3 regions of the Gordonia sp. NB41Y genome follow, and region 1 is predicted to be linked to each of the others. Evidence: predicted binding sites of a transcription regulator. Region 1 holds the regulator's gene; each other region holds the start of a gene.
What was found. The regulator LexA, encoded in region 1, represses DNA repair genes until DNA is damaged. The targets are predictions, from matches to a motif close to CGAACANNTGTTCG.

Region 1 (4,499 bases):
CGCCACTGCGTCGCGAGATGGACACCCACTCCGGGCAGGTCCCGGCCGACGATGTCGCCGAACAGCTGGAGAACCTGATCTTCGACGGATTCGTGCTGGCCACGCCGCGCACCCATCTCGAGGATCTGCCCCGATATCTGGCCGCGGCACGGTCGCGACTGGAGCAGTTGCCCGGATCCGCGACGCGCGATCACGACGCGATGGCCAGCGTCGACCGGGTGATCGCACGATGGAATCAGCGCCTCGACCAGGTCCCCGCACCCCGCCGCGACCGGGTCAACGAACAGGCCCACTGGATGGTCGAGGAACTACGGGTGGGGTTGTTCGCCCAGCGGCTGGGCACGCGATATCCGGTGTCGGAGAAGCGCGCGCTACGAACCCTTGACCGTCTCGGCTGAGACGGCCCCGTTGACGCCGACGGCCTCCCCGTGCCGGGAGTGCTCGTCGCGCAGGTCGTCGATCTCGCGCTGGAAGTCCTCCAGCGAGTCGAACGACCGGTAGACCGACGCGAAGCGCAGGTAGGCGACCTCGTCGAGGTCGCGCAGGGGTTTGAGGATGGCCAGACCGACCTCGTTGCTGGGGATCTCGGCGGCACCGGAGGCGCGGACCGCCTCCTCGACCTGCTGGGCGAGCTGGGCGAGATCGTCCTCGTCGACGTGGCGTCCCTGGCAGGCCCGGCGCACACCGCGCATGACCTTCTCCCGGCTGAACGGTTCGGTGACGCCATTGCGTTTCACCACGGCGAGCACGGCGGTCTCCACGGTGGAGAAGCGGCGACCACAGGAACTGCACGACCTCCGTCTACGGATCGCCTGCCCCTCGTCGGCGACACGCGAGTCGATGACCTTGGTGTCTTCGTTTCTGCAGAACGGGCAGCGCATACAAAGACAATACCGTCCCACCGGTCAGCGGTAGCGCGGCGTCAGCAGTGCTTGCCCGACCTGCAGGCCGCTGCCCGCCATGTCGTTGAGCTCGACGATCTCGTCGATCACCACCCGGCTCGGCATGTCCGGGGCCACCCGGGCGGCGATCGACCCGAGCGACTCCCCCGCCCGCACGTGCACCACCTGGGTGGAGACCGGGGACGGGACGGTGGCGCGCTGATAGTCCGAGCCGACGATCGCGACGATCCACACCAGCATCGCCAGTGCGACACCGGTCATGACCGCGACCGCGGTGGTGCGACGCCGACGATGGACCGACGACACCGCGGTCCCGCGCACCGGGACCACCACCGCATCGGCACAGGCCACCCGGCCAGGGCCCACACGACCGGCACCGCCACGTCCGGCACCCACACGTCCGCCGCCCACACGTTCGGTACTCCCGCGCCCCGCCACCACCCGACCGCGGCTGCGGGCCGCGGTCGTGACGCGCCGCTCGACGCCCGGGTGCTCGATCCGACCGCGGTGTTCGGCGAGACCGCGGTGTTCGATCCGACCGCGGTGTTCGGCGAGACCGCGGTGTTCGAGCCCGACGCGCATGGCATCGGCCTCGGCCGGATGCCGGCCCGCACCGCGACCGCCGGGGCGCCGGCCCCCCGGGTGCCGATCGGCGCCGCGGGCTCCCGCCGCAGGTCGGGGCGTGGGGGTGCCGGACGGACGGGTGGCCGACGGGGCCGCTGCCGCCGCCGGACGGTCCGATATCAGGGTTGTGTGCATGAGAGAGAGCCTCCCGTTTCTCGATCACGCGTTCGATGAACTGTTGTTCGAAGTTCTATCACGGGGCTCCGACAAATGTCGTGGAAACACGTCGAACAGGTGTTTGAGGTTGTCGGGAACGTGGGATAACCTCGATCACAGAAGATGCCGACGCGGGGCGGCACGGAAAGGACACGTACGCGATGAGTGACAAGACGCGGCGCGCGGCCGGGTCGTCGGGCGCGAAGTCGAAGGCCGGGTCGTCGAGGGCGGGATCGTCGCGAGCAGCGGCGAACCCGGATGCGATCGACCCGGTGGTCATCGAGGCCACGCTGACCCAGCGTCAGCGCGAGGTGCTCGAGGTGATCCGCCGATCGGTCCGCGAGCGCGGCTATCCGCCGAGCATCCGCGAGATCGGTGATGCGGTGGGTCTCAACTCGACCTCGTCGGTGGCCCACCAGTTGCGCACCCTCGAACGCAAGGGACTGCTCAAGCGCGACGCCAATCGCCCGCGTGCGGTCAACGTGCAGGACAACCAGATCGACCCGAATCCCTCCGACGACCCGGCCGCAGCCGGTCTGCCGACCCCGGCATTCGTGCCGGTGCTCGGCCGGATCGCCGCCGGCGGACCGATCCTCGCCGAGCAGGCCGTGGAGGATGTCTTCCCGCTGCCGCGCGAGCTGGTCGGCGACGGATCGCTGTTCATGCTCAAGGTGGTCGGCGAGTCCATGATCGACGCCGCGATCTGCGACGGCGACTGGGTGGTGGTCCGTCAGCAGAACGTGGCCGACAACGGCGACATCGTCGCCGCGATGATCGACGGCGAGGCCACCGTCAAGACCTTCAAGCGCGGCAACGGCCAGGTGTGGCTGATGCCGCACAACGAGCTCTTCGACCCGATCCCGGGCAACACCGCCGTCATCCTCGGCAAGGTCGTCACCGTGATGCGTCGGGTCTGACACCCGGCGAACCCACCTCGACGAGAACTGCCCTCAGGAATCGCATCCCTGAGGACAGTTCTTCTGAAGTCGTTCTCACACAGCGGTTCTCGCCGGTACGGTGCCGGGCGAGGGCGTGCTCAGCCGGCCAGGACCGCCGCTGCCGCCGCCCGCGCGGCGGCCGCCTCCGAGGTCGCCAGGGCCGCCCGGGCCGCATCACGGCACTGCGCCAGCGACACCTGTCCGAGGCGTGCGCCGACGGCCGCCGCCGCGACGGGGGCACTCGACAACGAGCTCACCCCCATCCCCACCAGGACGCAGGCGAGCAGCGGATCCGCGGCCGCCTCGCCACACACCCCGACGGGCTTTCCGGCGTCGGCACCGGCCCGGGCCACACCCTCGATCAGGTGCAACACCGCCGGCTGCCACGGATCGGTGAGCTCGGCCAGCTCGGCCGACATACGGTCGGCGGCCATCGTGTACTGGGTCAGATCGTTGGTCCCGATCGAGACGAAGTCCACCTCGGCGAGCACCGCCGATGCCAGGATCGCCGCGGACGGGATCTCGATCATCACCCCCGCGATCATCCCTCGTGACCGCACCTCGGCGGCGAAGTCTGCGGCCTCGGCCGGTCCGGCGATCATCGGTGCCATCACCCGCGCGGTGGCACCGGACTCCTCGGCGGCCCGGGCGATCGCGTCGAGCTGATTCGTCCGGATCTCGGGATGGGTTGCGGTCAGCCGGTTTCCGCGGATACCCAGCGCAGGGTTCGCCTCGGCGCCGTGGTCGACGAAGCGCAGCGGCTTGTCCGAGCCGGCGTCGAGCGTGCGGATCACCACCTTGCCGCCCGGGAACGCGTCGATCACCTCGCGATAGAGCACCACCTGCTCGTCGACCGTCGGCTCGTCGGCGCGGTCGAGGAAGGTCAGCTCGGTGCGGAACAGGCCGATGCCCTCGACCGGGTATCCGGTCGCGGCGCGCGCGGAGACGCCGTCGGCCACGTTGGCGAGCACGGCCACCTCGTGACCGTCGGCCGTGCGGCCCGGTCCCGACCACGCGGCGACGACCTCGGCCTGCCGGCGGCTCTCGGCCACCGCCGCCCGGGCAGCCGTCGGCTCCGGGTCGATCTCCACGCTGCCGGCGGTGCCGTCGACCAGCACGGTGGTGCCTGCGGCCACCGCGTCGAGTCCGGCCACCGCGACCACACAGGGGATGCCGAGCTGGCGGGCGATGATCGCGGTGTGGCTGGTGGGTCCGCCCAGCCGCGTGACCAAGGCGGTCACCAGCGCCGGGTCGAGTCCGGCGGTGTCGGCGGGTGCGAGGTCGTCGGCGAAGAGCACCGACGGCGACTCCGGTACCGGGACACCGGGTTCCGGGAGTCCCAGGACCTCGGCGATCACCCGGTCACGAACGTCCTCGAGGTCGGTGACACGCTCGGCCATCACGCCGCCGAGCGCGGTGAACATCTCCGCGAACTGGGCGGTGGCCCCGGTCGCGGCGAGTGCCGCGGGCGCGCCGTCGGCGATGCGCTTGGCCACCGCCCCGGTCCAGCCGCGATCCTCGGCGAGGCCGGCCGTGGCGATCAGGACCTCGGCGGCTGCGCCCGATGCATGGGAGGCGCGATCGCGCAGGCGGGCGGCGACCGCCGCCGCGGCGGCGGTGAACCGGGCCTGCTCGGCGTCACGGTCTGCCTCGTCGACCTCGGTGCGGGTCTCGAGATCGCCGGCGGCGCCGATTCGCTCTCCGGCCCGGATCACCGGCCCGTATGCGATACCGCCGACCACCGGGGTGCCCTGTAGCGACTCCATCGCCACCTCGTCCTTCAGCTGATTCACGACCGTGCCCTTTCACTCTGCACTTGTCTTGTGATCGAAGTTACAAGAAAAGCTTGACTTGTCAATACGTTCAGGCGTAAACACAG
Region 2 (4,499 bases), 460 kb from region 1:
CACGGGTCCTCGCTCCGCTCGGTCCCGGCTCAATCAGCAATGGGGCCCGGCTCAATCATCGTTGAGACTTCTTGCTCGATCACCCAGTGCTGCACGGTGGTTGAGCCGACGAGGAGCGCAGCGACGAGGCGAGTCGAAACCTCAGACGGCCGAACTCGGAACGTAGCCACCACGAACGCAGACAGCGCTCCGACAGCTCAGAGCCCCATCCCTTCCAGGATCTCGACCAGGCGGGTTTCGATCGGCCCGACGGGGGTGATGACTTCCCGGATGGGGAGTCTCATCTGTGTGTCTGTCGGGTCGGGGTTCGGGGTGATGTCGATGGGCGGTTCGATGTGGATGGGTGGGTCGAACACCTTGATCACCAGGGCATCGTCGTCGATCATGACGAACCCGTCGTCGGTGGTGCTGTCGAGAGTCACCGTGGCGGACTGGCCGGCCTCGGTGGTGGTGGTGGTGGTTTCGGTGCCGTGGATTTCGGCACGGACTTGTGCCAGGTGTTCCACATACTGTTGCCCGACATCCGGCAACCGGTTCACCTGTTTCTCGTTCTGGGGTTGGCCGGGTTTCGCATTGCGTTGCCACCAGGTGCGGCCCTCATCCGGACCCGACCTGATTTTCCCGGTGGTGTACTGGCCGGGTTGATCACCGACCATCCGGTGATGGGTGGGACAGGCCGGTGCCAACTCGATGATGTCGGTGCGGCCGCCGTCGGCGAAGTCGTTGACCGCGTGATGGATTTCGACGTGTGCCGCGGCCCGATCGCATCCGGGTGCCGAACAGTGATGGCCGTCGGGGGCGGAAAACAACATCAATCGTTGATGTTTGGTGGCTATCCGTTTCGCTTGCCCGAAGTAGAGGGGGATGGCGGTGTGGTTTTTGAACACCGACAAATACATTTGGGCGTCGGCGGCAAGATCCACCAGGTCTGGCATGGGGATGAGGGTTCCGGTCGCGGTGATGGCGTATCCGGCTTCGCGGATCAGGTCGTTGACATCGGTTTTGACGATCAGCTGGATCGGCACACCCATGTTGGTTTTGCCGAGCATCCCGTCGGCGAGCACGGCAGTCAGCAGGGCGTTGACCGCATCATGGTTGCGTTGGGGTTGGGTACGCATGTCTTTGACCGCCGCACCCTCCAAACCGTTGGGGTCGACGATCTCGGCGGTGCGACTGTCCCCGTTCAGGCCGTTCGGTGTGTCGGGGTTGTTGACGCCGTGTTTGCCCCAGGCGGCGAAGAGTGTTTCGAGTCGGGCGCGCAGGATGGGGTCGACGTAGCCGGTCAGTTTGGACATGCCGTCGGCGCCTTGTTTGCCGAGGGTGATTCCGCGTCGACGATCCCGGTCTTTCTTCTCGATCAACTCGCCGTCGGGGTCGATGTGGGCGATGATGCGGGAGCCGCAGGTGCCGAGTGCGGATGCCCCGAATTCGGTGGCGTGTCGGGCGAGGGTGCGTTCGGCGGCGATCTTCTCGTCGTAGGCGGCGGCGAGGGGGATTTTCTTGAGCCAGGACAGGGCGATGTCGATGTGGGTGGTGCCGGCGTCGCCGGAGGCGAATACTTTCGCGAGTTCGGGGTATTCGGGTTGGGTGGGTTCGCCGGTCAACGATCGTTCGGGTTGGACGCGGTCCATCCGTTCCAAACGGGCTTTGCAGTTGGAGGCGTGGAGTTCGGTGTCCATGAATGCGAAGATGGTGCGGTAGCCGCGGTCGCGGTGGATGTCTCGGTGGTTGATTTCGGTGATCACCCGGTCACTTTGGAAGGTCAACCGGTTCAACGATTTTTCGGTGGTTTTCGCGACGGTGATCAGGGTGTCGGCATCACTGGTGGTGAGGTCGGCGGTAGCGAGTAGATCCAACCCTTGCGTGATCAGGGCGACTGCTTGTGACACACGCGATTGGGGATCGGTTGTACCGGTGTCGTTGGTCATCGACGCTCACCCCCTGTCGCGTGAAGATCCTTCTATGATACAGGTGTTCGATGGTGTGTGCAATGGGTTTGGGGTGTAGGGTTTTCGGAGCTTGAATCCCCCGGGGTTTCGTGCCGCTTCCTTTTGAGTCAGGAAGGATGAGCACATGCCGAAGAACATTGATCCCGAGGTCAAGGCTCGTGCGTTACGGATGTTGGCCGAGCATGGCGGGGAGTACTCGTCGACGACGGCAGCAGCTGCAGCGATCGCGAAGAAACTCGGAGTGAGTAAAGAGACGGTGCGCCGGTGGGCGGTGCAGGCCGAGGTCGATGGGGGCCGGAGGCCCGGGGCCAGCAGTACCGAGCTCGCCGAGCTGAAGCGTTTGAAGGCCGAGAACAAGCGGTTGCGTGAGGACGTCGAGGTGTTGAAAGCGGCGACGTCTTTCTTCGTGGGGGAACTCGACCCCCGCAATCGATGATCATCAGCTTCATTGATGAGATGCGTACCAAAGGTGTTGCGGTCGAGTCGATCTGCCGAGTCCTGTCTGAGCAGGGCTGTCAGATCGCCGCACGCACCTATCGGGCCTGGCGGTCGCGTCGGCCTGCCGGACGCACCCATTCCGATGCGGTGACGGTGGACAGGATTCGTGATATCGCTTGGCGGACCGATGATCGTGGGCGGCGTCGGCTGACGCCCGAAGGGCTGTACGGGCGTGAGAAGATGCGTGCTCTGCTGCACCGGACGTGCCTGCCGGGGGTGTCTGTCGGATCGGTTGATCGGGCGATGAAGGTGTTGGAACTCAACGGTATTCGTCGTTGTACGAAGATTCGGACGACGATCCCTGCAGCGGGTGGGAAACGGGCTGGTGACTTGTTGAACCGGGAGTTCACCGCGCCGGCCCCGAACCGGGTGTGGGTCACCGATTTCACCTATGTGCGGACCTGGCGGGGTTGGGTGTATGTCGCGTTGATCCTCGATGTGTATTCCCGCAAGATCGTGGCGTGGCATGCGTCTACGTCGAAAACGGTTGAGCTGGTGATGATTCCGCTTCGGATGGCGCTCTCGGAGCGGGAGTGGGAAGGTCGGCCGGTGGTGGCGGGCGAGTTGATCCATCACAGTGATGCGGGTTCGCAATATACGTCGTCGGCCCTGACGGGCACGCTTGATCTGGAATCGATCACCGCGTCGATCGGATCGGTGGGCGACGCCTACGACAATGCGCTGATCGAGTCGACGAACGGCCTGTACAAGACCGAGTGCATCCAGACCACGGTGTTCCACGCTGGGCCCTACAAGGACCTCTCGGACGTCGAATACGCGACCCTGGGTTACGTCGACTGGTTCAACTCGACTCGGCTGCACGGGTCGATCGGCTTGGTCCCGCCCAACGAGTACGAGGCTGCCTACTATGCTGGGGTCACTACCAGCAGGTAGCCCACCAACGAGGTGGCACGAAACCTGGGGTGCTTCAGCTTGTTGCGGGAGTTTTGCGAGTTGGGTTCTGCTCGATCTGTTACGCCCAGTGGGTGGTTGTGTTGTTGGATGTGGTCGCCACTCGAGGTGGCCTGCGGAGATTTCGACACGGGTCCTCGCTCCGCTCGGTCCCGGCTCAATCATCAAATGGGGTCCCGGCTCAATCAGCCAATCAGCAAGTAGCGGTTGGTGGTTGAGCCGATGACGAGCGTAGCGACGAGACGTGTCGAAACCTCAGACAGCCGACGTCGGAAACGCGACCACTACGAAGTGGTCGGCTCCGACACCTACGATGTCGTCCACGTGAGGCCGGTCCAGAGCCCGACGAGTGCGTCGATGACGCTGCGACGGAGGTATCCCATGTCGAGTTCCGCGGTTACGCCGCCCTCACGTAATGCGTACTTCGCGTCGGCGTACAGGACCACCTCCGACGAGGTCTGACGAAGGATGAAGTAATACCGTGTGTCGGGGTCGCTGTCGATCCACCGTCCGATCACCCGACCGGGCGTTCCCAACACGGACTTCGAGCTGGGGTTGCCCCGTTTGGTGGTCGTGTGGATCGGAACGATGTGGACGCCCTCGGAGTACAGCGGCTCCAGCCCGGAGTCGACGTTCTGCCGGAAGACCTCGACAGTGAGCCCGGACCCTTCCTCGACGCCCAGTTCCAGCGCGAGAGCCTCGGCATGATCGATGGCGTCGTCAGGTATGTCCGTGTTCGCGCGGACCGCGGCCAGGTACACACGCTGCGGTCGCTGGTAGGCGATCCTGCCGGCGTCCGACGGATCGTCCGCGGTCGATGAGGCCCGGACCGGGTCCACGTCGATCGCGTCATCTCCGGTCGACGCGACATCGGCCGATCCGGTGTCCGCGGAGCTGACCTCGGACGAGGCGGGGCGAGTCACGTCCGTGTCCATGGTCTCCGCGATGTCGTCGGCTTCGGTGGTCCCGTCGACCTCGGTGACGGCGGTCGACACATCGCCGTTCGTGGTGTCGGTGTTCGCCGAGTCGGCTTCCACCGGCACCGTGGTGCCGTCGTACCGAGCACAGAGCCGGGTCAGCGCCGCCGAGCCCAACTTGGTGGCCGACGTCTTCCAGCCGGCGAAGGTCGCTCGCGCCTGC
Region 3 (4,499 bases), 790 kb from region 1:
TGGTGGGGCCGGTCAGGCACGTCGAGATGGCCCCGACCGTCGCGGCGGCCGCCGACCACACCCCGCAGGCGATGGTGACGGCGTTGACCGGCACACGATGCCCCGAGGCGCGCAGCACCGCCACGCCCTGCCCGTTCTGCACCACGATCACCGTGATGGCCAGCGGGAGCACCAGTTCCAGTGCGGCCCGCACCGTGAACTCCGGCACGGTGAACACGGGGACCGCCAGCGGCGACGACGGCTTCGGTCCGGGGTGGAACGACCCGGTCGCGGCAACGGCGATGCCGCCCACCACGAACGCCCCGATGATCGGTGGCATCCACCGACTCACCGTGCCGTGGAACTGCAAGCCGAAGAAGGCGATCACGATGGGTGCGGCCACCCACGGGTCGGCACCGACGGCGGCGACGATGTCCAGGCCGAAGTGCAGGAAGACGCCGGCGACCATGCCCATCACGATCGGCATCGGCAACGCCGACATCGCTTGTCGCACACGGCCGGTCAATCCGACGAGAAGGATCAGCAGACCGGTCAGCAAGAAGGCGCCGACCACCTCGGCCCAGGACAGGTGCTGCAACGACGCGCCGACCAGCACCGTGCCCGGAATGGTCCACGCGAAACCCAGCGGCGCCCGGTACACCCAGCTGGCGATCAGCGTCAGGATGCCGTTGAGCACGAACACCCCGAAGATCCACGACGACAGCTGTGCGGCGGTCAGATGTCCGGCGGCACCGGCCGCCAGGATGACCGCGACCGGACCCGACGCCGCGAAGATCAGGCCGATCACACCGTTGACCACGTAGGTGCCGCCGATGTCCCGGAGCATCTCCCTGGGGCGCGGGGGCCGCAGGGTCGGCCGTTCGACGATTCCCGCGATCGGTCGTGGTTCGTGAACGACGGCGGCCTCGTTCTCGGCGTCGTTCTCCGAGAAGGGTGCGGACATCCTTGTGCTCTCCTCGTCCGTCGTTGTGCCGTCCTCCTCGTGGGGCTGCTGTCTGTGATGCTAGCCACGGATTCATCACGAACAAGGACATGATTTCTGTCGAATGATCGGCGAGGTTTATCAACCGATGTCCCGTCGGCGTTTCCCTCGAACGCACCTGATCACCGCGCAGCACGAATCCGGACTCCCCTCTCGCCGAATCCCGACATCTCGCCCACAGCCCCCGTTCGCAACTCTCGCTCTCTGTTCCCACTCCCGAAACTAGGGGAAGGTTGTCCTTCCCCTAGGTTCGCAACCTTCCCCCAGTTGAAACCCGGGGAAGGTGACGAAAGTAGGGAAAGTTCACCTTCCCCTACTTTCGGGAAACGTCGATGACGCGGCGCCCCGCCACCCCGGGCCCAACTCCCGACTCCCGGCCCGCGTCCCGGCTCCCGGCCCGCGTCCCGAATCTAGGGGAAGGTTGTCCTTCCCCTAGATTCGCAACCTTCCCCCAGTTGAAACCCGGGGAAAGTGACGAAAGTAGGGGAAAGCTCACCTTCCCCTACTTTCGGGAAACGACGACGACGCGGCCGGCCGCCAGAACGAATCAAGCAACAACGGCCAACCGGAATACCGGCCGACAGGAACTGCCAGGAACTCCCGGCAACGGAAAGTACCGGCCTCCCCAGCCACCGAATACATCGGCCACAGAGTTTGTCGGTGGCCTCGTGTACCGTGATCTGTAATCGAACAACAGTTCTTTACCGCAGGTCGCAGGCACTCCGGGGGGAGGTGATCAGATGACGAACACACCCACGACATCACTGTCGTTCACCGATTCCCGCTGGCCGCAATTGCCACACGACAATGCCGATCTATTGGGTGGGGTCGACCCGAAAACACCCGAACAGTCCTCCACCAACGACCTACTGATCGGGTTACGCGAGATCGATCGAGGACGATCGTTTCTGGCCTGGTCGACCTACCGGTCGGTGATGGAACTCATCGGCCGCCATGTCGATGCCGACCGCGGTGTGGCCGGGGCACCATCGGGGTTCGTCGATCTGGCCAAGAAGATCTCGCGTGTGCGTGGCATCACCCAACGCGCCGCCGAACTCCTCATGGACGAATCCATCGCCGTTCTCCACCACCTGCCTCATGTGGCGGAAGTGTTGCGGGACGGTTGGATCACTCCCGAGTTGATGAAGGTGGTGGTGTCGCGGACCGCGCTGGTACACGGCCGTGAATCGGCACCCAAGGTCGACGCCGAGATCGCCGAGTTGATCCGCCGACGCCGACGACTGTGGTCGAAGAAAACCATCACCGACATGGCCGACCGGGTCGTGTTCCGCCACGACCGTGACGCCGTGCGTGAAGCCCGGGAACGATGCCTGGACAAACGTGGTGTGTGGACCTCGTTCAGCACTGACGGGACCGGGGAGATCGCCGGCACCATGGCCGCCGACCGGGTCGAACTGTGCAGTCTCGTGATCGGTGCCCTCGCGAACACGGTGTGCCCACATGATGGGCGATCCTCGCAGAACCGGAAATCCGACGCCATGTTCGCACTCCTGTCGGGGACCCAGTTCGAGTGTGAATGCGGGCGGGAGGACTGCCCGGCCGAGATCCCCGAGGCCGGGTCGATCCCGAAGGTGCAGTACGTGATCCACCTGTTGGCCAACGAGGCCACCGTCGCCGACCTCGACACCGTCACCGGCCGACCCCAACCCCGACCCGCACCTGCCACACCCGAACCTGATCCGGAAGTACACAGCGACAACAGTTCTGAGACTCCGCTCGATCTCGGCGCCCCTGCGACCGGTGCCACCGAGCGTGACGCGGCAGCCGAGGCGGTCGAGTCGGTCGAGGCGGAACCGGCCGGTATCGACACGCCCGCGAATCCGGTTGTCACACCGGATGTTGCGTCCACTGGTTCCTCGGATCTACCCGCCGGTGCGGCACCGGGGTATCTGTTCGGCAAGGGTGTGATCGCCCCGGAATTCGTGCGGGACCTCGCCTCCCACCCGAATGCCCGGTTCACGCGGCTCGTCCCCCGGGGTGTGCGGCCCGAGGATGTGGTGTTGCCGCCGACTCTGCCTTCGGATCCGTACCGGCCGTCCGCCGCCCTCGACGAGTACGTGCGTCTGTCCTATGCCACGTGTGCTGATGTGGCGTGTACTCGAAGCTCCTTCGATGCCGATCTCGATCATGTCACCGAATACGACCACCACAATCCGGCGGCGGGTGGGCAGACCACCCCGATCGGGTTGAATCCGAAGTGCCGGTTCGATCATCTCCACAAAACCCATTCCGAGTGGGTCGATGATCAACACCGTGACCCCCACACAAGTCGGTTGATCATCGAATACACCACCCCGGAAGGGTTGATCCTGCCCGGACCGGCGGAAACCATGGAAGATTTCTTCCCCGGCCTACGCCGCTACCGGTTCGACGACCCACCACAAGCCCCACCCACCCCACCAGGACCGCCAGGCCCGCCGGGTGCGTATCTGAAACCGGATGGGGAACGAATCCTGGACCGGGAATCCACACTGGCCCGCAAACATCGCCGTCGACGACTCGAGCGGCAACGCAACCGTGCCCGCAACCAGACTCCCGCCACCCAGACGGACTCGCCCGACCCGCCCTTCTGAGGGCGTTGACACGCTCGCCGAAACCCCTCGGCGTGATCCCGGGCATCGAACATGGTTCGCTACCGTGGTCGCATGTCAGCAACCGCGTCGCGTGAGGCCTACTTCGAGGCCGGTCTCGCCAAGTCGGTGCTGGCACTGCTGGACGACGCCGAGGCAGCGCACAGGTAGCGTGTCGACGTCCGGCGGCAAGGTGGCCTGCTCATATCCGGTGAGGAGATACATCGACCAGCTCGCGTACCTCGGTGTCGGGGAACGGCACACCATCGACGGCTTCGACCTCACCGGCGGCCCGTACCCGCATCAGGCCCGCCTGCTGCGGCGCGCCGGTGCACCCGACCTCGCCGACGCCGTCGACGCGCTGGACCTCGAGGACTTCGAGCGGGACCAGCCGTTCGGCCCGCCGACCCACTGGATCTCCGATGCGGAGACCTTCGACCTGGGCGCACAGACGCTGCACACCCACCGGACCCCGGGACACACCCGCGGGCACACCGTCTTCGAGCTGCCGGAGTCCGGACTGCTGTTCACCGGCGACCACCTGCTGCCCCGGATCACACCGTCCCTCGGCTTCGAACACACCCCCGAGGACTCGCCCGAGACCTCCTATCTCGGCTCGCTCACACAGTTCGCCGACCGCACCGGGCTGCGCATGCTGCCCGCGCACGGCGACGCCTCGTATCCGGCCGACGTCCGTGCCCGAGAACTGCTCGACCACCACGACCGTCGCCTCGGCGAGATCCGACAGCTGGCGGCCGACGGCCACCGCGACGCCGCCTCGATCGCCGCGGCGATGACCTGGACCCGCCACGAACGACACCTGACCGAGCTCGGGACGGTCCACGCGACGACCGCGATCCTCGAGGTCCGGGCCCACCTCGAACACCCGGTCCGAGTCGGCTCACTGGTGCGCGACGGCGACCGAC

Region 2: Q9K23_RS00240 (HNH endonuclease signature motif containing protein) is a predicted target of LexA. The motif match lies at 1,965-1,978, and genes of this name have one in related genera.
Region 3: Q9K23_RS05540 (DUF222 domain-containing protein) is a predicted target of LexA. The motif match lies at 1,670-1,683, and genes of this name have one in related genera.

Annotation. Positions count from the first base shown of each region.
Region 1 covers NZ_CP132196.1:504,533-509,031, forward strand. The annotation lists gene hrpA (ATP-dependent RNA helicase HrpA) at 1-398, shown strand, start outside; gene nrdR (transcriptional regulator NrdR) at 372-881, opposite strand; gene Q9K23_RS02100 (LysM peptidoglycan-binding domain-containing protein) at 906-1,661, opposite strand; gene lexA (transcriptional repressor LexA) at 1,946-2,599, shown strand; gene ptsP (phosphoenolpyruvate--protein phosphotransferase) at 2,719-4,386, opposite strand.
Region 2 covers NZ_CP132196.1:46,910-51,408, reverse strand. The annotation lists gene Q9K23_RS00240 (HNH endonuclease signature motif containing protein) at 198-1,928, opposite strand; one part of gene Q9K23_RS00235 (IS3 family transposase) at 2,074-2,347, shown strand; AL1L pseudoknot at 2,343-2,477, shown strand; one part of gene Q9K23_RS00235 (IS3 family transposase) at 2,347-3,341, shown strand; gene Q9K23_RS00230 (phospholipase D family protein) at 3,668-4,499, opposite strand, start outside.
Region 3 covers NZ_CP132196.1:1,297,158-1,301,656, forward strand. The annotation lists gene Q9K23_RS05535 (benzoate/H(+) symporter BenE family transporter) at 1-826, opposite strand, end outside; gene Q9K23_RS05540 (DUF222 domain-containing protein) at 1,723-3,576, shown strand; gene Q9K23_RS05545 (MBL fold metallo-hydrolase) at 3,746-4,499, shown strand, end outside.